Rhodoligotrophos appendicifer: one gene and its partners. Each later gene encodes a partner of the first gene's protein in a complex. Links are inferred from orthologs where the notes say so. Each region holds a gene or a part of one and is shown in the gene's direction. Other genes may lie near its edges.

The links.
Region 2: the proteins of secY (region 1) and secA are in contact, whole or in part, in a crystal structure (PDB 3DIN), measured with the Thermotoga maritima proteins. The link is inferred for Rhodoligotrophos appendicifer from one-to-one orthologs. Residues at the interface, in WP_004081795.1 of Thermotoga maritima: Glu108, Gly109, Glu110, Glu111, Ala236, Glu237, Arg238, Arg239, Ile240, Thr241, Ile242, Gln243, Tyr244, Ala245, Arg246, Arg247, Val248, Thr249, Gly250, Arg251, Arg252, Val253, Tyr254, Gly256, Ala257, Ser258, Thr259, Tyr260, Leu261, Pro262; in WP_004082002.1 of Thermotoga maritima: Glu261, Ala262, Arg263, Lys300, Ala301, Arg302, Thr303, Ile304, Ile305, Leu323, Tyr324, Asp325, Pro326, Val329, Ser330, Tyr333, Ile336, Lys340, Phe345, Val349, Glu363, Phe364, Tyr374, Ser375, Gly376, Gly377, Glu393, Ile395, Thr482, Ser483.
Region 3: secY (region 1) and secG share a complex: the UniProt entries of both Escherichia coli proteins name them as parts of the sec protein translocase complex. The link is inferred for Rhodoligotrophos appendicifer from one-to-one orthologs.

The regions. Positions count from the first base shown.
Region 1 is NZ_VHKL01000017.1:22,964-29,390, forward strand. Bases 3,464-6,375 are described here. They hold secY (preprotein translocase subunit SecY), read left to right. Parts: upstream 3,464-4,209; coding sequence 4,210-5,541; downstream 5,542-6,375. Other genes in these bases: rpmD (50S ribosomal protein L30), read left to right, coding at 3,464-3,624; rplO (50S ribosomal protein L15), read left to right, coding at 3,653-4,144; FKM97_RS24790 (adenylate kinase), read left to right, coding at 5,538-6,116; rpsM (30S ribosomal protein S13), read left to right, coding at 6,320-6,375. Also shown: rplN (50S ribosomal protein L14), read left to right, coding at 1-176; rplX (50S ribosomal protein L24), read left to right, coding at 176-493; rplE (50S ribosomal protein L5), read left to right, coding at 486-1,064; rpsN (30S ribosomal protein S14), read left to right, coding at 1,089-1,394; rpsH (30S ribosomal protein S8), read left to right, coding at 1,419-1,817; rplF (50S ribosomal protein L6), read left to right, coding at 1,910-2,446; rplR (50S ribosomal protein L18), read left to right, coding at 2,461-2,823; rpsE (30S ribosomal protein S5), read left to right, coding at 2,853-3,416; more of rpmD, read left to right, coding at 3,421-3,463; more of rpsM, read left to right, coding at 6,376-6,427. UniProt on the Escherichia coli protein: The central subunit of the protein translocation channel SecYEG. Consists of two halves formed by TMs 1-5 and 6-10.
Region 2 is NZ_VHKL01000001.1:696,541-703,384, forward strand. Bases 1,423-4,751 are described here. They hold secA (preprotein translocase subunit SecA), read left to right. Parts: upstream 1,423-1,803; coding sequence 1,804-4,551; downstream 4,552-4,751. Other genes in these bases: lpdA (dihydrolipoyl dehydrogenase), read right to left, coding at 4,585-4,751. Also shown: bifunctional glutamate N-acetyltransferase/amino-acid acetyltransferase ArgJ, read right to left, coding at 1-387; FKM97_RS03300 (peptidylprolyl isomerase), read right to left, coding at 463-1,374; more of lpdA, read right to left, coding at 4,752-5,988; FKM97_RS03315 (VOC family protein), read right to left, coding at 6,000-6,422; odhB (2-oxoglutarate dehydrogenase complex dihydrolipoyllysine-residue succinyltransferase), read right to left, coding at 6,456-6,844. UniProt on the Escherichia coli protein: Required for protein export, interacts with the SecYEG preprotein conducting channel.
Region 3 is NZ_VHKL01000005.1:421,381-427,891, forward strand. Bases 1,211-4,206 are described here. They hold secG (preprotein translocase subunit SecG), read left to right. Parts: upstream 1,211-2,444; coding sequence 2,445-2,969; downstream 2,970-4,206. Other genes in these bases: FKM97_RS13835 (SurA N-terminal domain-containing protein), read right to left, coding at 1,211-1,316; tpiA (triose-phosphate isomerase), read left to right, coding at 1,549-2,313; pyrG (CTP synthase), read left to right, coding at 3,058-4,206. Outside these bases: more of FKM97_RS13835, read right to left, coding at 1-1,210; more of pyrG, read left to right, coding at 4,207-4,686; FKM97_RS13855 (mechanosensitive ion channel domain-containing protein), read left to right, coding at 4,829-6,511. UniProt on the Escherichia coli protein: Subunit of the protein translocation channel SecYEG. Overexpression of some hybrid proteins has been thought to jam the protein secretion apparatus resulting in cell death; while this may be true it also results in FtsH-mediated degradation of SecY.

The DNA.
Region 1 (6,427 bases):
CCGCAAAGGACATTCATCGCTCGGACGGTTCGGTGATCCGGTTCGACGGCAATGCAGCCGTTTTGATCAACAATCAGGGCGAGCCGATCGGCACACGTATTTTTGGTCCGGTGCCGCGTGAGCTGAGGGCTAAGAATCACATGAAGATCATTTCGCTCGCGCCGGAGGTGCTTTGATGGCCGCGAAAATCAAAAAGGGCGACAACGTCGTTGTGCTTGCCGGGAAAGATAAGGGTAAGCGCGGCGAGGTGTTGAAGATGCTACCGGTGGAAAATCGCGCTCTGGTGCGCGGCGTTAACCGCGTTCAGCGTCACCAGAAGCAGACTGGTACTCAGGAGGGTGGCATCATCTCGAAGGAGTTGCCAATCCACGTTTCGAACCTGGCGCTCGAGGACCCGAAGGACGGCAAGGCAACTCGGGTTGGATTTAAGATCCTCAATGATGGCAGCAAAGTGCGGGTCGCACGGCGGTCGGGGGAAACAATCGATGGTTGATAACTACATTCCTCGGCTTCAGCAGCATTATCGGGACGAGGTGCGCGCGAAGCTGACTGAAAAATTTTCTTACAGCAACGTCCATCAGGTTCCTGAGCTCGACAAGATCGTGCTCAACATGGGCATCGGTGAGGCGGTGGCCGATACGAAGCTCGTGCGTTCCGCGGTTGCGGATTTGGCTTTGATCGCTGGCCAGAAGGCTGTGGTGACGAAGGCGCGAAAGTCGATCGCGACTTTCAAGGTGCGCGACGGCATGCCCATTGGAGGCAAGGTTACGCTACGTCGGGCCCGAATGTATGAGTTTTTCGATCGTCTTTTAACGATCGCTCTCCCTCGGGTCCGGGACTTTCGTGGCTTGCCAACTTCGAGTTTTGACGGCAACGGCAATTATGCCTTGGGCATTAAGGAACACATAATTTTCCCAGAGATTAACTATGATAAGGTTGATCGAGTTTGGGGTCTTGATGTGATCATCTGTACGACTGCTCGCACCGATGACGAAGCTCGCGCTCTGCTCGAGGCTTTTGACTTTCCCTTTCGCCAGGCGCCCGCTCGGCGTCAGGCCGCGTAACGACGCCAAGATCTAGAGGACCAAATGGCCAAGAAGAGCGCTATCGAGACCAACAAGCGGCGCAGGAAGCTTGCCCAGAAGTTTTCAGCTCGGCGTCAGCGGCTGAAAGCTTTGGTGCAGGATAAGTCCACGCCGATCGAGGAACGGTTTGCTGCACAGCTTAAGCTGGCGGCGTTGCCGCGTAACTCGGCTCCGACACGCATTCGGAACCGATGTGAGATTACGGGGCGTCCTCGGGCGTTCTACCGCAAACTGAAGATGTCGCGGATCGCGCTGCGGGATTATGCCTCTAAGGGCGCGATTCCCGGCATGGTCAAGTCGAGCTGGTAAGCGGGAAGTCTGGAGAAACTTGAAATGAGTGTGAATGATCCGCTCGGCGATATGTTGACCCGCATCCGCAATGCTCAGCTGCGCGGCAAGACGAAGGTTACAACGCCGGCTTCTAAGTTGCGGAAGCGCGTCTTGGACGTGCTGGAGCAAGAAGGCTTCATCCGTGGATATGCGGAGGTTGAATTCGAAACGGGTAAGGCTGAGTTCGAAATCGAGCTGAAATACTTCGATGGCGAGCCGGTTATCCATGAGATCAGGCGCGTATCGACCCCGGGCCGCCGCGTTTATGCGTCAGTGACGACAATGCCGACCGTCTATAACGGTTTGGGTATCTCGATCCTTTCGACTTCGCAGGGTGTCATGTCCGATTCTGACGCACGCGATCGCAATGTCGGGGGTGAAGTGCTCTGCACCGTCTTCTGAGCCGGTTCAGCGTATCATCGAACAGTTTTGATCAGCCTCAGCTTCCGGAGATCCCGGATAACGGAAGGCCGAAGTGAAGCAGGAAAAGAGCCATGTCCAGGACCGGTAAAAAGCCCGTCCCCGTACCGAAGGGCGTATCACTCACTATTGATGGCCGGTCCTTGTCCGCGAAAGGTCCAAGGGGTGAGCTTTCAATGGTGCTCGTGGAAGAGGTCCTTGCGAAGATGGGCGAGGATGGCGCGGTCACCGTCGATCCCCGTGACGACTCCAAGCGAGCCCGGGCGATGTGGGGTATGAGCCGCACGTTGATTGCGAATATGGTGGAAGGCGTTTCTGAAGGATTCAAGAAGACGCTTGAGATCAGCGGCGTTGGCTATCGCGCTGCACTTCAGGGCAATGTCCTGCAATTGCAGCTTGGCTATAGCCACGATGTAAAATATCCGGTGCCGGAGGGGATTAAGATCGAGACGCCGCGTCCGGTGGAGATCATCATCAGCGGCATTGATAAGCAGCGTGTCGGTCAGGTTGCCGCGGAGATCCGCGAATATAGGCCGCCGGAGCCCTATAAGGGTAAAGGCATTAAATACGCTGGCGAAACCGTCTTCCGCAAGGAAGGTAAGAAGAAGTAACGGGAGTTTGGTAAATGGTTGGCAAATTGTCCCAACAGGAGCGCCGCTCGGCGCGGGTGCGCAAGGCGCTGAAGGCGCGTGCGTATGGCCGCCCGCGCCTGAGCGTCTTCCGCTCCCACAAAAATATCTATGCCCAGATCATCGATGATGAGAAGGGTGTTACGCTCGCCGCTGCCTCGAGCCTGGATCCCGACTTGAAGGGTCAACTAAGGACTGGCGGTGGTATTGATGCCGCGAGCGCTATTGGCAAGTTGATTGCTGAGCGTGCGAAAGGTGCAGGGGTCTCTGACGTGGTTTTCGACCGCGGAGGGTATCTCTATCATGGCCGTGTGAAGGCGTTGGCTGATGCCGCGCGCGAAGGCGGCCTGAACTTCTAATCCGAGATCATCGAAGGCAGACGAACGTTATGGCGCCGAGAGACAATCAGCGGGAAGACCGCAAGGATCGAGACGATCGCGACAGCGAGTTCGTCGACAAGCTGGTGCACATCAACCGTGTGGCTAAAGTCGTGAAGGGCGGACGTCGGTTCGGCTTCGCTGCTCTCGTCGTGGTTGGAGATCAGAAGGGGCGCGTCGGCTTCGGCCATGGCAAAGCGCGAGAAGTTCCGGAGGCTATTCGTAAGGCAACGGAGACAGCGAAGAAGACGATGCTGCGCGTTCCGTTGCGGGAAGGCCGGACTCTTCATCACGACGTTTTGGGTCATCACGGAGCGGGCCGCGTAGTGCTCCGCGCAGCCCCTCCTGGTACCGGTATCATTGCTGGCGGTCCGATGCGTGCCGTGTTTGAAACCCTGGGTGTGCAGGACGTTGTCGCCAAATCTGTTGGGACCTCCAATCCTTACAACATGGTTCGCGCGACATTCGATGCGCTCAAGAATGAAATGAGCCCGCGTCAGGTCGCCTCGCGCCGCGGTAAGAAGGTGAGTGACATTGTCGCTCGACGCCGCGATGCATCAGCGATGGTGGAATAGGAATATGGCGAAGGCTAAAGACAATACCGGTAAGGCGACGGTGACAGTCGAGCAGATCGGTAGCGCCGCCCGTCGGCCAAAAGACCAGCATGACACTTTGCTGGGGTTGGGTCTCAAAAGAATGCACCGGCAGTCGACTCTGATCGACACGCCTGAAGTACGCGGAATGATCAAGAAGGTGAGCCACTTGGTCCGCGTGGTTGAATAAGCGGCGCTGAGCCAAAAGGTCTGGAACGATGAAACTGAACGAACTGAGGGACAATCCTGGCGCGCGCCATTCCGCGAAGCGTCGCGGCCGCGGCATGGGCTCCGGGCTCGGCAAGACCTCGGGCCACGGTGTCAAAGGTCAGAAGGCCAGATCTGGCGTCGCCGTGAACGGTTTCGAAGGCGGCCAGATGCCGATCTATCGCCGTCTGCCGAAGCGGGGCTTCAATAACATACACGCCAAGGCGTACAATGAGATTAATCTCGGCCGGCTCCAGGAAGCGATTGACGCCAAGGCAATTGATCCGGCCGCACTTATTACACTTCAGAGCCTGTTTGACGCCGGCATCCTCTCGCGCAAGCTGCATGGTTTACGTCTGCTTGGCGGCGGAGAGTTGAAGTCGAATATTTCGATTGAAGTGGCCCATGCCACCAAGTCTGCGCTTGAGGCTGTTGAAAAGGCCGGGGGCAGTGTGACGGTAATTGCTCAGAAGGCCCAGAAGGCGACCGAAGAAATCGCCTGACGATTGCCGGGTCGTCGGTCATGATTTGTATCTGATCGACACTCAGGATCCGCTCGAGGAACAGAATGGCATCAGCAGCAGAGCAGCTTGCGGCAAATATCAACCTTGCAGCCTTTGGCAAGGCGACCGAGCTCAAGAAGCGGATATGGTTCACCCTTGGCGCGTTGATTGTTTACCGCCTCGGAACCTACATTCCTGTTCCGGGTGTGGATCCCATTGAACTCGGACGTTTGGTTCAACAGAACTCCAGTGGCATTTTGGGCTGGATCAACGGCATGGCCGGTGGCGCTCTCGGGCGGATGGCGATTTTCGCCCTCAATATTATGCCGTATATCTCCGCCTCTATCATCGTTCAGCTGATGACGTCGGTTTCACCTCATCTTGAGGCGCTGAAGAAGGAAGGCGAGCAGGGCCGCAAAACGCTGAATCAGTACACTCGCTACGGCACGGTGGTCTTGGCTACCTTTCAAGCCTACGCAATAGCCGTGGGGCTGGAGGGTTCTGGCAATGTCGTCCTAGATCCCGGATGGTTCTTCCGGGTATCGACGGTGATCACGCTCGTGGGCGGGACTGTTTTCCTGATGTGGCTTGGCGAGCAGATTACCGCGCGGGGAATCGGAAACGGAATTTCACTGATCATCTTTGCAGGCATTGTCGCGGAGCTGCCAAGGGCGATTGCCGGCACTCTGGAGCTTGGGCGCCAAGGTGTTTTATCGACCTACCTCATTATCGGCATCGTCATCATGGCGGTCGCCGTTGTGATGTTCATCGTGTTTATGGAGCGAGCGCAGCGGCGTATTCTCGTTCAATATCCTAAGCGACAGGTCGGCAACAAGGTTTTCCAGGGGGATAGCTCCCATTTGCCTCTTAAGCTGAATACAGCGGGAGTTATTCCTCCTATCTTTGCGTCCTCGCTGCTTCTGTTGCCCATTACAGCGGCTAATTTTTCGGCAGGGCAGGGGCCGGGGTGGTTGACGACCATAACGGCGCTTCTGGGGCCCGGCCAACCGTTGTTCATGGTGCTTTACGTGGCCATGATCATCTTCTTCGCATTCTTCTATACGGCAATTGTCTTCAATCCCAAGGATACTGCGGACAATCTGAAAAAGTATGGAGGTTTTATACCTGGCATCCGTCCCGGTGAACGGACCGCCGAATACATTGATTATGTGCTGACACGCATCACCTTGATTGGCGCTCTCTATCTGTCCCTCGTCTGTATGATGCCCGAGATCCTACGTTCCTACTGGGCTTTGCCCTTTTATTTCGGAGGTACGTCGTTGCTGATCGTTGTCAGCGTGACGATGGACACCGTCTCTCAGGTCCAGAGCCATCTCCTTGCTCATCAGTATGAGGGCCTTGTTAAAAAGGCGAAGCTCAGGGGGACGCGTCGATGAATCTGATCCTTCTGGGTCCGCCCGGGGCGGGTAAGGGCACTCAGGCCAAGCTTTTGGAAGAGCGGAGGGGTCTGAAGCAATTGTCCACTGGTGACATGCTCCGGGCAGCCATTGCTGAGGCAAGCGCGCTTGGTCGCGAGGTCGAGGCGATCATGGCTCGGGGAGATCTGGTCCCCGACGAGATCGTAGTGGGCATCATTGGCGAGCGAATCCAGGCACCAGATTGTGCGCGTGGATTCATACTTGATGGATTTCCCCGTAATGTTGCTCAGGCACAAGCCCTCGATGAGATGCTTGATGAGCACGGTCTTGGGCTGGACGCAGTGATCGAGCTTGGGGTCGACGATCAGATCTTGATCAGCAGGATTGAGAAGCGAGCGAGCGAAACGGTTGGCGGACCGCGGGCCGATGACAATGTCGAGGCGCTGCGCAAGCGGTTATCCGTTTACACCGAACAGACCGCGCCGGTGGCAGAGTATTACCGGGACAGCGGTAAATTGAAGACGGTTGATGGCATGGCGCCCGTGGATGAGGTCAGCCGGCAGATTGACTTGGTATTGAATAAGGCGGCTTGAGGTTTTCCACTGACAGTCGCGTGTTGACGTAGACGAAGACTCGTCTTACATAACGCGCACTTTTTAGTGTTGGATCAGGCTGGCCTCTGGAAGTTCCCGATGGGGATTTGCTGAGGGCTCAGCCTCGTTCTGTTATCGCTGGCCGATTCGGCGGCGTGGTTAGGCCCGTTACTTTATTTCGGGCGATTGTAGGAGAAGGCGACGTGGCCCGTATTGCTGGCGTCAATATTCCGACGAACAAGCGCGTCGAAATCGCGCTGACCTATATTCACGGCATTGGTCACAGGAAGGCTCGTGAGATCTGTGAAAAG
Region 2 (6,844 bases), on another replicon or contig:
GCCGATGACCCCGGTCGAGGCGAGATAGACTTCCTCACGCCGGCATCCTACGGCCCGCGCGACGGCGTCGGCCGAGATCGCGACGGCCTCGTCGCCGATCCGGCCGGTGAAGGCATTTGCATTGCCGGAGTTGACCAGCAGGGCGCGGGCGCCGCCATGGCCAAGCTGTTGGCGGCACCAATCGACGGGTGCGGATGCGGTCTTGGAGCGGGTGAGGCTCCCTGCGGCCACGGTGCCCGGGGGCAGCACCGCCAGCATCAAATCGGTCCGTCCCTTGTAGCGTATCCCGGCCTCGACGGCCGCAAGGCGGACGCCGGCGATGGGGTTCAGCGAAGGATTTGAGTCGGGGGCAAGAGGAGATACGGGCAGCTTGGTCGCCATGAGCATGTCCACAAATGAACGCGGCATGCCCGGTTGGCATGCCGCTGGTTTTTCATATCATAGCGCTGCGGAGAGTGTCGTCTATTGCGCCGGTTTCGCCTGCGCCGGTGGTTGTCCCGGTTGCGTGGGTTGCTGGCCCTTCTGCATCTCTTCCATCTGGGTCTTGAGACGCTTCAGATCGGGATCCACGAGCTCCACGTCCGAAGCCTTGCGGAGCTCGGCCACCTTCTCCTGGACCTTTTGCCGGAGGACGATGAGCGTCAGACCGTTCTTGACCTTCTCATAGGGTTCCGCGCCTCCCTGCTTGCGCTCGACGACCTTGATGATATGCCAGCCATACTGGGTCTTCACGGGATCCGAAATCTCACCCGGCTTAAGCGCGAAGGCGACCTGGGAAAATTCCGGAACCATCTCGTCAGCGCTGAAGAAATCGAGGTCGCCTCCATATTGGGCGGACCCGTCCTTGCTGATCTGCTTGGCAAGGTCTTCGAAATTCGCGCCCGCTTTGATTTTGGTGAGCGCGTCCTGTGCCTGCTCTTCGGTGTCGACGAGGATGTGCTTGGCATGAACGCGCTCGGAGGCGTTCACTTTGGCCGCTTGCTCGTCATAGATCTTGCGGACTTCCTCTTCCTTCACTGTCGGCTGGATCTTCGCCTGGAAGAAGGCGTCGCGAAGCGCCTTGGCCTGATAGAAAGCGAGCCGGCGCTTGTACTCGTTCGTATCGGCGATCGATTCCTTGACGCCCTCCTGAGCCATCAGGTGACGTTCGATGAGGTATTCGACCACGAAGGCATAGCGCAGCTGCGGGGGCACTTCCGAGAGCTGCGGGAGATCGTCGGCAGCCAGCTTCACCTCGGAGGCATGGATCTCGTATCCGTTGACCTTGGCGACGACGGGATCCTCGGGGGGAACCTGCTGCGCCATCGCCATCGGCGATAGGGTCAAAGCGATTGCGACTGCTGCGACGGAGCACAGTCCCTTCTTCAACGTCATGGTTTCTCCCAATCCTCTGCCGGCCGCACTTGTCTGCGCGCCATGCTGGAGCCCTCTTGAACCCAGATTTCGGCGACAATGTGCCAGGGATCTCGCGTCCAACTGGCCCAACCTCCATGTCGCATGCCCGAACAATGGCGATAAAGGTCCCGGCATGCAAGCATGGAAACCTGTCCCCGATGCAGCGTCGAGACGCCTCACGAGCTGCTTCGTCAATTGAAAGTGAACGTCTCCCGTTCTATGTGATGTGCCATATCGTTACCCTTTGCCGCATTTGCTTCACTCCTGGTCTGAGGCCTGAGCGCCTTGCAATGTCGACGGGTCGCGACGAGATCGCAAATTGCACGGATTGCGCCGCTCCAGTAGAACACGGCGGAAAACGTGCGGGATGCATTGCAGCCGACATCAGCGGCCACAAGGACTCTGCCTATGGTTTCCTTCTCAGCGCTTGCCTCGAAGATCTTTGGAACCTCCAACGAGAAGCGGCTAAAGCGCTATTACGACACAGTCGCCTCCATCAACGCGATGGAACCGGAGATCGCGCGCCTCACGGACGAGGAGCTTCGGGGGCAGACAGTGAAATTTCGCGAGCAGCTCGCGGCCGGAAAGAACCTCAATGACCTGCTCGTGCCGGCATTCGCCACGATTCGCGAAGCCGCCAAGCGGGTCTTGGGGCAGCGGCATTTCGACGTCCAGCTCATCGGCGGCATGGTCCAGCATGAGGGCAAGATCTCGGAGATGCGCACCGGCGAGGGCAAGACGCTGGTGTCGACCGCCCCCGGCTATCTCAACGCCCTGACAGGCCAGGGCGTGCATGTCGTGACGGTGAACGACTACCTGGCCAGCCGCGACGCGGAATGGATGGGGCGCGTCTATAAATTCCTTGGGCTGACGGTGGGATGCATCATTCACGGCCTCGACGACCAGCAGCGGCGCGAGGCCTACCACTGCGACATCACCTACGGCACGAACAACGAGTTCGGCTTCGACTATCTTCGCGACAACATGAAGTTCCATCTCGAGGACATGGTCCAGCGCGGACATGTCTTCGCGATCGTCGATGAGGTCGATTCGATCCTGATCGATGAGGCGCGGACGCCTCTGATCATCTCCGGTCCCCTGGAAGATCGCTCCGAGCTGTACCTCAAAGTCGATGATTTCATTCCCCTGCTTCTGCCGGAGCATTATGAGGTCGACGAGAAGCAGAAGACGGTCTCGCTGACGGAAGACGGCAACCAGCTCTTGGAAAGCCAGCTGCAGGAAGCCGGCATGCTGGAGGGCGATTCGCTCTATGACGTCGAGAATGTCTCCGTCGTCCACCACATCAATCAGGCCCTGAGGGCCCATAAGCTCTTCCAGAAGGACCGGGACTATATCGTTAAGGATGCCCAGGTCATCATCATCGACGAGTTTACGGGCCGCATGATGCCCGGTCGCCGCTATTCCGAGGGTCTTCATCAGGCGCTCGAGGCCAAGGAGCGGGTGCAGATTCAGCCCGAAAACCAGACCCTCGCCTCGATCACCTTCCAGAACTACTTCCGCCTCTACAAGAAGCTCGCCGGAATGACCGGCACGGCCGCGACGGAGGCCAACGAGTTTGACGACATCTACAAGCTGCAGGTCTTGGAGATACCGACCAACCTGCCCGTCAAGCGGATCGATGACGATGATGAAGTCTACCGGACGGCCCGCGAGAAATATCTGTCGATCATCGAGCTGGTGAAGCAGTGCCGCGAACGCGGCCAGCCCCTGCTGGTCGGCACCGCCTCGATCGAGAAGTCCGAAGTCCTGTCTGCCATGCTCAAGGAGCAGAAGGTCGTTCACAGCGTTCTGAATGCCCGCTACCACGAGCAGGAAGCCCAGATCATCGCTCAGGCCGGCGTCCCGGGCGCCGTGACGATCGCCACGAACATGGCCGGTCGCGGCACCGACATCCAGCTTGGTGGCAATGCGGACATGCGGATTGCAGCCGAGCTTTCCGACGTGACGGATGAAGCGGAATTCGCTCGCCGCGCTCAGGCGATACGGGAGGAAGTGGCCAGGCACAAGGAGACGGTGCTCGCCGCGGGAGGCCTCTATGTCGTGGGCACGGAGCGGCATGAGAGTCGCCGCATCGACAATCAGCTGCGGGGCCGTTCGGGACGCCAGGGCGATCCGGGACATTCGCGTTTCTTCCTGTCCCTTGAAGACGACCTCATGCGGATCTTTGGCTCCGAGCGCATGGACACCATGCTGCAGCGGCTCGGCATCCAGGAAGGTGAGGCGATCATCCATCCCTGGATCAACAAGGCTCTTGAGAAGGCGCAGCAGAAGGTCGAGGCACGCAACTTCGACATCCGCAAGAACGTCCTCAAATATGACGACGTCATGAACGACCAGCGCAAGGTGATCTTCGAGCAGCGTATCGAGATCATGCGTGGCCAGGAGATTTCGGACACCGTCGACGACATGCGCCACCAGGTCATCCATGATTTGGTGGCAGAGCACATTCCCGAGCGCGCCTATGCCGAGCAATGGGATGTGACTGGGCTGCATGAACGCGTCATCGAAGTGCTGGCCTATGATCTGCCGATCGAGGATTGGGCGAAGGAAGAAGGCATCGCGGACGAGGAAATCCGCGAGCGCATCGCGACCCATGTGAATGGCGGATACGAGGCCAAGCGGGAGCGCTACACACCGGACATCATGCAGCAGATCGAGAAGGCCGTTCTGCTCCAGACCTTGGACCATCTGTGGCGCGAGCACCTCGTGACCCTGGATCACCTGCGTCAAGCCGTCAGTCTGCGCGGATACGCTCAGCGCGATCCGCTGAACGAGTACAAGACCGAGGCCTTTACCCTCTTTGAATCCGTGCTTGCCAGACTACGCGAAGCGGTGACCGCCCAGCTGATGCGTGTCGAGCTCGCGCAGGACGTCCCTCCGGAATTCCTGGAGCATGATGAACTCCCGATGATGGAGGCCCATCATGCCAATCCGTTTACCGGCGAGGACGAGATGAACGAGCCCGCGCTCGCCTTTGCCGGCGGCGCACAATGGGGCGGCCCCTCGCGGATGGCGGCGGAACCGGTAGCCCTGAATCCGAATAATCCCGCGACATGGGGCAAAGTTCAGCGCAACGCGCCGTGCCCCTGCGGGTCAGGACGGAAATACAAGCATTGTCATGGAGCTCAGGCCTGAGCCGGACGCGACGTCCGGATCAGGCCGTCTGATCTACATGTGGATGGCGCGCCCTTCGACGGCCATCGCAGCCTCTTTGACGGCCTCTGAGAGGGTCGGGTGGGCATGGCAGGTGCGGGCGAGATCTTCTGATGAGCCGCCGAACTCCATCAGAACGGCAACCTCGTGGATCATCTCACCGGCATTGGTGCCGATGATGTGGCACCCGAGCACCCGGTCGGTTTTCGAATCCGCCAGAAACTTAACGTAGCCGTCGGTGGTGCGATTGGCCTTGGCGCGACCATTGGCCATGAAGGGAAACTTGCCGACTTTGTAATCGATTCCCGCGGCTTTGAGCTCTTCTTCGGTCTGCCCGACACTGGCCACCTCGGGCGAGGTGTAGATGACGCTGGGAATGACGCCGTAATTCACATGCCCGGCTTTGCCGGCGATGATCTCGGCAACGGCCACACCCTCGTCCTCACCCTTATGGGCCAGCATGGGGCCGCGGACCACGTCGCCGATGGCATAGACGCCGGCGAGACTGGTCTGGAAATGATCGTCGACGTCGACACGGCCCCTGTCGTCGCGCTTGATGCCGGCCTCATCGAGGCCGAGGCCCTCAGTGAAGGGCACCCGTCCGATCGCGACGAGTACGACATCGGCATCGAGCACGGTGGCCTCGCCGCCTTGCGCCGGCTCCGTGGTCACCTTCAGGCCCTTCTTCTGCTTTTCGACTCCCGTGACCTTGGTCGACATCAGGAAATCGATGCCCTGCTTCTTCAGGAGACGCTGGAAATCCTTGGAGATGCCCGCATCCATGCCAGGCGTGATGCGATCCAGAAACTCGACGACCGTGACCCGCGCGCCCAGACGCCGCCAGACGGATCCGAGTTCGAGACCGATGATCCCTGCGCCGATGACGACCAGCTTCTCCGGCACCTTATCGAGAGTGAGCGCGCCGGTCGAAGAGACGATCTGCTTCTCGTCGATCTCGACACCCTTGAGGCGTGTGACGTCCGACCCGGTCGCGATCACGATCGCTTTTGTTTCGATGGTCTCGGTCTTGTCGCCGTCTGCCACCTCGACCGTGCCGGCACCGAGAATGCGGCCCTTGCCCTTGAAGGCTGTGACCTTGTTCTTCTTCAGAAGGAACTCGACGCCCTTCACATTCCCAGAGACGCCGTCGTCCTTGAACGCCATCATCGTGGCGAGATCGAGCTTGGGCGCTTCGATCTTGATTCCCATCTCGGCGAAATGATGAGCGGCCTTCTCGAATTCCTCGCTTGCATGAAGCAAGGCCTTCGAGGGAATGCAGCCGATATTCAGGCAAGTTCCGCCGAATGTGGGGTTTTTCTCCACGACGGCCACCTTCAATCCCAGCTGCGCCGCACGGATCGCGCACACATAGCCGCCTGGGCCGGTCCCGATAACCACGAGATCGAAGCTCTCCGCCATCTCAAACCTTTCTACTCGGTATCCTGATGTTTGCCCAAAGGACCGCTCAGGGACCAGATATGGCCGAACGGATCCCGGATCCGTCCGTAACGATCACCCCAAGGGGCATCCTTCATCGCCACGACCATCTCGGCACCGGCCTGGATCGCCCTGTCGAATCCGGCATCGGCATCACGCGCCGATGTGAAATGGAGCTGAAGCGCCACGGGGGTGCCGCCTAGCGTGGCCGGCGCCGGTGTGCCATTGGGGCCGAATTCGGGAAACTCGTCGCAAATATAGACTTGGCCACCATGGATGTTGATGACGGCGTGCAGCACACGCTCCCCGTCATCCGCCATCACCTTCCTCTTCAGCACGGCCCCGAACGCTGCTTCGTAGAAGTCGAGCGCCTTGCCCCCGCCCTTCACCGTCAGATGGGGGACAAGCGGAGGCACTGCTAGTTCCGGTGCTGGTGTCATGGACCGCCCTTAGAGATCGAGGAAGAGGCGCTGCGGCGCCTCCAGGGACTCCTTAACGCGAACCAGGAAAGTGACCGCTTCCTTACCATCGACGATTCGGTGATCGTAGGACAGAGCAAGATACATCATCGGCCGCGCCTCGATCTTACCATCGAGAACCACCGGCCGCTGTTGAATCTTGTGCATCCCGAGAATGCCCGACTGCGGAGCGTTCAGGATCGGGGTCGACATCAGCGAACCGTAGATCCCGCCATTCGAGATGGTGAAGGTCCCTCCCTGCATCTCGTCGATGCGGAGCTGGCCGTCGCGGGCGCGCTTGCCGAAATCGTTGATGGATTTCTCGATGCCGGCCAAGCTCATGCGGTCGGCATCGCGCACCACAGGAACGACCAGGCCCT
Region 3 (6,511 bases), on another replicon or contig:
TCGAAGGCGGCTGCCACGACGCGGTCGAGGGCAGGCAGATTGGTGATCGGCGCCCCGTCCGGGCCCTTGCCGCTGCGGTCGACCCCATCGATCTGCAGGACCGGCAGGTTCATCTTCTCGGCGGCCTCGCGCAGGCTCGCACCGCTTGCCCGTTCATCTTCGAACTCATCGTGAAGCGTCCCGATCCGATCCGTGGCCTTTGCGACCTTGAGCGACTGGAGCAGCTTGTCCCTCACCTCGGCCAGGGGCGTCACCTGCCCGGGTTGGATGTCGGTCACTTTCAGCAGCATGACCGAAAGCCGTCCCTCGACGGGCTGGCTGACCTGGTCCTTCTGGAGGGAGAAGGCGGCGTCGGCGAGCGCCGTGTCCGGGATCTGTCGCTTGGTGACCAGACCCATGGTGTAATCCGCCTCCGTCAGCCCCTGCTCCTTCGCGAGGGCGACGAAATCGGCCCCCGATTGCAGCTTGGCGCGCGCGGCCCGGGCGGCGGCCTCGTCCGCAAAGGCCATCTGCAGGACTTGGCGCTTCTCCGGCACCGAGAACTGGTCCAGCCGCTGTTGATAGGCGGCCTCGACTTCGGCCTCCGGAATCTCGATGCCTTTGGCGACGTCCTCCGGCTCCATCGCCACCACGGTCAGGGTGCGGAACTCCGGCGCAGTGAAGCTGCGCTTGTGCTCATTGTAGTACTCGGTGATCTCCGCCTCGGTCGGCGCGGGAATGTTTTCGAGGGTCGGGGCGGGCAGGGTGATATAGGTGCCGACGCGTTCGCTGGCCTGGTTCTCGAAGGCCGCCTTGATCAGGGTCTCCGGCACCTGGAACTGGCGATCGACGGCGCTGGCGATGGACTCCCGCAGCATTTGCGTCCGCTCGAGCTCGAGGTACTGGGCCTCGGTCAGGCCGTTCGCCCTCAGCACTTGCAGGAAAGTGCTGCGATCGAACTCGCCGCGCGGGTTGCGGAAGGCGGGGATCCGGGCCGCCCGCTCGGCAATGGCGATGTCGGGCACGGCCAATCCAAGGTTCTGGGCCTGCACCTCGAGGGCGGTGTTTCGCACCATCTCGTTCAGCACCTGCAGGTCGAAGCCGAATTGCCGTGCCTCCTCGAGGGTGATGGACCGGCCGAGTCGTTGCGACAGCGACCGCATCTGCTGCTGCAGCGACTGCTGATACTGCTCGACCCCAATCTCGCGATCGCCGACCGTGGCCACGGCCACGTTGCGCGGCCCTGTGAAGATGTCCGAGACGCCCCAGACCGCGAAGCTCATCGCAATGAGCGCGATGAACAGTTTAGCCACCCAACCGGCGGCTTTGCTTCGCATGACAGAAAGCATCTCTCGGGTCCCAACCTTGCAGGCGCGCCAAAACCCTTCTCCGGCGCGGAGGCCGCATCATATGGATCGCGTGCCCTGGGGGCAAGTCCAGCGCCCCACACATATGTGCAATTGATTGCGGATGCTTGCGTCTTTAGGACGTACGGGCTTCACTGTCGCCCTGGGGACAGGCGCGGGGGTCGGATCCGTCCTCTCGCGGGATCTAAAACATGGATGGAGAATGGTTGCCACAACCCTAATGCCGCTCGTCGTCGGCAACTGGAAAATGCATGGCCTATCGGCCTCGCTTGCCGAAATCCGCTTGCTGGCCGCCATGCTGGAGGGCGTGGAACTGGCATGCGACGTCGCGATCTGCCCTCCGGCGACGCTGCTGCGGTCGGTCTCCGAGGCTCTGGAGGAGAGCGTCATCGCCGTCGGGGGTCAGGATTGCCGTCCCGAGCCCTCCGGTGCCTACACCGGCGACGTCTCCGCCGAGATGATTCGCGACGCCGGCGCCACCCTGGTGATTGTTGGCCATTCCGAGCGGCGCGGTTTTCACGGGGAAACCGATGAGCTGGTGAGGGAGAAGGCTGCCGCTGCCCATCGCGCCGGTCTGGTGAGCATCATCTGTATCGGCGAGACGGAGGCCCAGCGCGATGCGGGAAACACCCTCGACGTCATCCGAAGCCAGCTCGATGGATCGGTGCCCGCGACGTCGACGGCGGGGAACACCGTGCTCGCCTATGAGCCCGTCTGGGCCATCGGCTCGGGCCGGACCCCGACGGAGGAGCAGATCGGCGAGGTTCATGATGTGATCCGCAGCCATCTGACCTCCGGCCTCGGCCGTGACGCGGACGAAATTCGGCTGCTCTATGGTGGCTCCATGAAGCCTCAGAACGCGGCATCCATTCTGAAAATTCCCAATGTGGACGGTGGTTTGGTGGGCCAAGCGAGCCTGAGTGCAAAGGACTTTCTTGGGATCATCGCGGTCTTTGCGCCGCTGTGAACATCCTGGTCGGATGCTTGATCTCGCACCGACGGGCGACCAAATGGCAGTTTGCACTGGGATATGTTTCGCGCTAAAGCCTGCCGCCGCGTGACGGCGCCGATCCTGGCGGCGCGAACTGGGTTGAGAACATGGAAGAGGTTATTCTCGTCATCCACCTGCTCGTGGCGATCGGTCTCGTCGCGGTCGTGCTCTTGCAGCGCTCCGAGGGCGGCGCTCTGGGCATCGGTGGCGGCGGCGGCGGGTCCATGTTCTCCAGTCGCGGTGCTGCGAATCTTCTCACGCGGGCCACGGCCATTCTCGCGGCCATGTTCTTTGTCACATCCATGGTGCTGACCCTCATTCACAGCCGTGGCGGCGGCGGTTCGGTCTTCGATCAATTGATGCAGCGCGAGGCGCCTGCTGGCCAGGCCCCGGCGGGCGCACCGGCCGGCGGTGGCTCGGTGCTGCCGAATCTGCCATCAGCGCCCAGCTCATCGGCGCCGGCACCCACAGCGCCAAGCTCATCGGCACCGGCACCCACGGCGCCGAGCTCGTCAGCGCCGGGTTCATCGGCGCCGAGTTCATCGGCGCCGGCAACGACGTCGCCAGCACCCTCGAGTGCACCGGCGTCACCTGCGAGCCCGGCTCAGCCGCAAGTTCCGGCGCCGAATTGATGTCTGGTGAACACGACGCAAAACCTCTTGCGCATAATGTCGATTAGCGCTGGTGGAAATTTCTGAATCTGGTGTACGTTGCAGGCCCATGGCGCGGTACATATTCATTACCGGCGGCGTGGTTTCCTCACTCGGCAAGGGGCTCGCTTCCGCAGCACTCGGTGCTCTTCTCCAAGCGCGTGGTTATTCCGTGCGGCTGAGAAAGCTCGATCCCTATCTCAATGTCGATCCGGGGACCATGAGCCCCTATCAGCATGGCGAGGTCTTCGTCACCGATGATGGTGCCGAAACCGACCTCGACCTTGGCCATTACGAACGCTTCACTGGCCGTCCCTGCACGAAGCAGGACAACATCACCACGGGCCGGATCTATCAGGAGATCCTGAGCAAGGAACGTCGGGGCGATTATCTCGGCGGCACGGTCCAGGTGATTCCCCATGTCACGGACGCCATCAAGGCGTTCATTCTCAGCGGCAATGAGGAGTTCGATTTCGTCCTCTGCGAGATCGGGGGCACGGTGGGCGACATCGAGGGCCTGCCGTTCTTCGAGGCGATTCGGCAGTTGCGCAACGAGCTGCCGCGCGACAGCTGCGTCTATATCCATGCGACCTTACTTCCCTATATCGCCAGTGCCGGTGAGCTGAAGACGAAGCCCACCCAGCACTCCGTGAAGGAACTGCGCTCCATCGGCATTCAGCCCGACATTTTGCTGTGTCGCAGCGAACGTCCGATCCCCGAAGGCCAGCGCAAGAAGATCGCGACCTTCTGCAACGTGCGCGAAGAGGCGGTGATCCCGGCTCTGGACGTGAAGTCCATCTATGACGTGCCGCTGACCTATCACCGCGCCGGACTGGATTCCCAGGTGCTGGCGGCTTTCGGATTGCACGCCGATCCTGCCTTGCCCCTGGCGCGCTGGGAACAGATCGCCCGTCGCGTCCATGAGCCGGAAGGCCAGGTGCGCATCGCCGTGGTGGGCAAGTATACTGGTCTTCTGGATGCCTATAAATCCTTGAACGAGGCCCTGGTCCATGGCGGCATCGCGAACAATGTTCGGGTGCAGCTGGACTGGATTGAGGCGGAAATATTCGAGCGCGAGGATCCGTCTCCCTTTCTGGAAGGGGTTCACGGGATCCTTGTTCCCGGCGGCTTCGGCGAGCGTGGTGCCGAGGGCAAGATCGCTGCCGCGACCTTTGCGCGGACGCGCAAGGTCCCCTATTTCGGGATTTGCTTTGGCATGCAGATGGCCGTGATCGAAGCCGCCCGCAATCTGGCCGGCATCGCCAGGGCCAATTCGACCGAGTTCGGGGCGACCGAGGAACCGGTCGTCGGCGTGATGACGGAATGGATGCGCGGCAACGAGCTCGAGCAGCGTCGGGCCAATGGCGATCTGGGCGGCACGATGCGTCTCGGTGCCTATGACGCGACATTGGGGCGAGACACCAAAGTCGCGGCGATCTATGGCGACATTCGCATCTCCGAGCGTCACCGTCATCGCTACGAGGTCAATCTCCGCTACCGCGATCGGCTTGAGGCGGCGGGCCTTAGGTTTTCCGGAATGTCTCCGGATGGCCTCCTGCCGGAGACCGTGGAGCTTCCCGATCATCCCTGGTATGTCGGCGTTCAATATCATCCGGAGTTGAAATCCCGGCCTTTCGCGCCCCATCCGTTGTTCGCATCCTTCATTGCCGCCGCCGTGGAGCAAAGCCGCTTGGTGTGACGGTCGGCCTTCAAATGGCCTTGGTCCTCCGTGATCAACCGATGCGAAAAGCGCGCTGGTGCGCGTCCTCGATGATGCAGGGCAGATGAAAGCGCGAGCGGTCCATCCTTCGATATGTCTGCTGAGATGGTTGATGGCCTTCATGGCCATCACGATGGTTTTGGCTGCCCCTGTCTTGGCGCAGGATGCCGTGCTGGAGCGCGTGCAGCGCCAGGTTCAGCCGCTGACGCAGGAAATCGAACAGCTGAAGCAACAGCTGGCGCGGCCGGACATCAGCACCGGCGACCTGAATTCCACCAGGGCCAGGATCGAGACCATCCGCACGGACACCCTGCGGATGAGCGAGCAGTTGCAGCCTCTCCTGAACGCGGCAAATCAGAGCCTCGATCAATTGGGGCCCTTGCCCGAGGGGGAGGTGCAGGAAGCGCCCAGCGTCGCGGAGCAGCGCAAGCAGTTGACGGCGCGACGGGATGCCATTCGTTCGGTGCAGGCGCAGTTGGACCTGTTGCGGGTGAGTAGCCAGCAGCTCTCCGAGCAGGCCTCGGAAATCCAGCACAGCCGTTTCTTCCAGAAGGTCTTCATCACCGATCGATCGGTGATGGATCCGCGCCTCTGGCTTGAGGGACTGAACACTGTCGACCCCTTCGTCACGCGGTTCCTGACGGTCTTCAACAACTGGTGGAGCAGGTTGGTCGGCTCCCTCACCGGCTTCTCGCTCATCCTTCTGTTGGGTGAGCTCGCTGCGGCGATCGCGGCCGCCGTGGTGACCAGACGGGCCTTGAAGTGGCTGCTGCAGCCGCGACGCAACAAGCCCAACCCTACCGATCTGGAACGCTTGTGGAACGTTCCGGCGAGGGTGATCGTCGTCTCGGCCTCGATCCTGGTAGGCATCCTGCTCATCTACTTCGCACTGTCCACCACCATTGAGACCAGCCAGCAGGCGACTCGCATCTACTGGACCCTCGCTCTGTCCTTTGCCTTCATGGCGGGAGGGCGTGCTTTCGTGCGCGCGATGCTCTCGCCGCGGAACGGCACATGGCGGGTTGTTGAACTGTCCGATGGGATGGCCCATCGGCTGTGCCAGCTGCTCGAATTGCTGATCATCCTGCACATGACCGACGCAGCGCTGCGCCGGCTGACGGAAATTCTCTTCATTCCTGTGCAGTTTTCCATCGCTCAGAGTGCCGTAAACTCGATCCTGACGGCTGTGCTGCTTGTCTTCATTCTGTTGACGGCGCGCCGTCCCGAAGATCCGGCCGAGGATCACGCGCCCTCGAGCGTCCAAGGGCGATTCGGGTGGTTTGCCAATCTCTCGCTGCTCTATTGGGCCCTCGTCGGCATCATCTGCGGCGCCCTTCTCCTCGGTTTTATTGCCCTGGCCCAATATGTCAGCCAGCAAATCGTGGTGCTGACGGGCCTGGTCGTCATCCTCATGCTGATCCGGTATCTTGCGGATCAACTTGTTTCCCACGGCTTGAAGCCCCACAGCCTCGTGGGCCGCTTCCTTCGGAGCGCTTTGTCGCTGAGCAATCGCGGGGTAGATCGCTTCGGCGTCATCATCACCACCCTGGTGGATTTCGGCCTCGTCTTCGTTGGCCTGCCGCTTGTCATCCTCCAGACCGCCGTCACCTGGGTCGACATCACCAGCTGGATGAACACGGCCTTTTTCGGCTTTCGCCTCGGCGGCCTCACGATCTCGCTCTACACCGTCGTGGCGGCGGCGGCGGCCTTCGTCATCGGCTTCCTCCTCACCAAGCTCTTCACCCGGTGGCTCGATGCGCGCGTCCTGTCCCGCACCCAGCTCAACAAGGGCGTGCGGGACAGC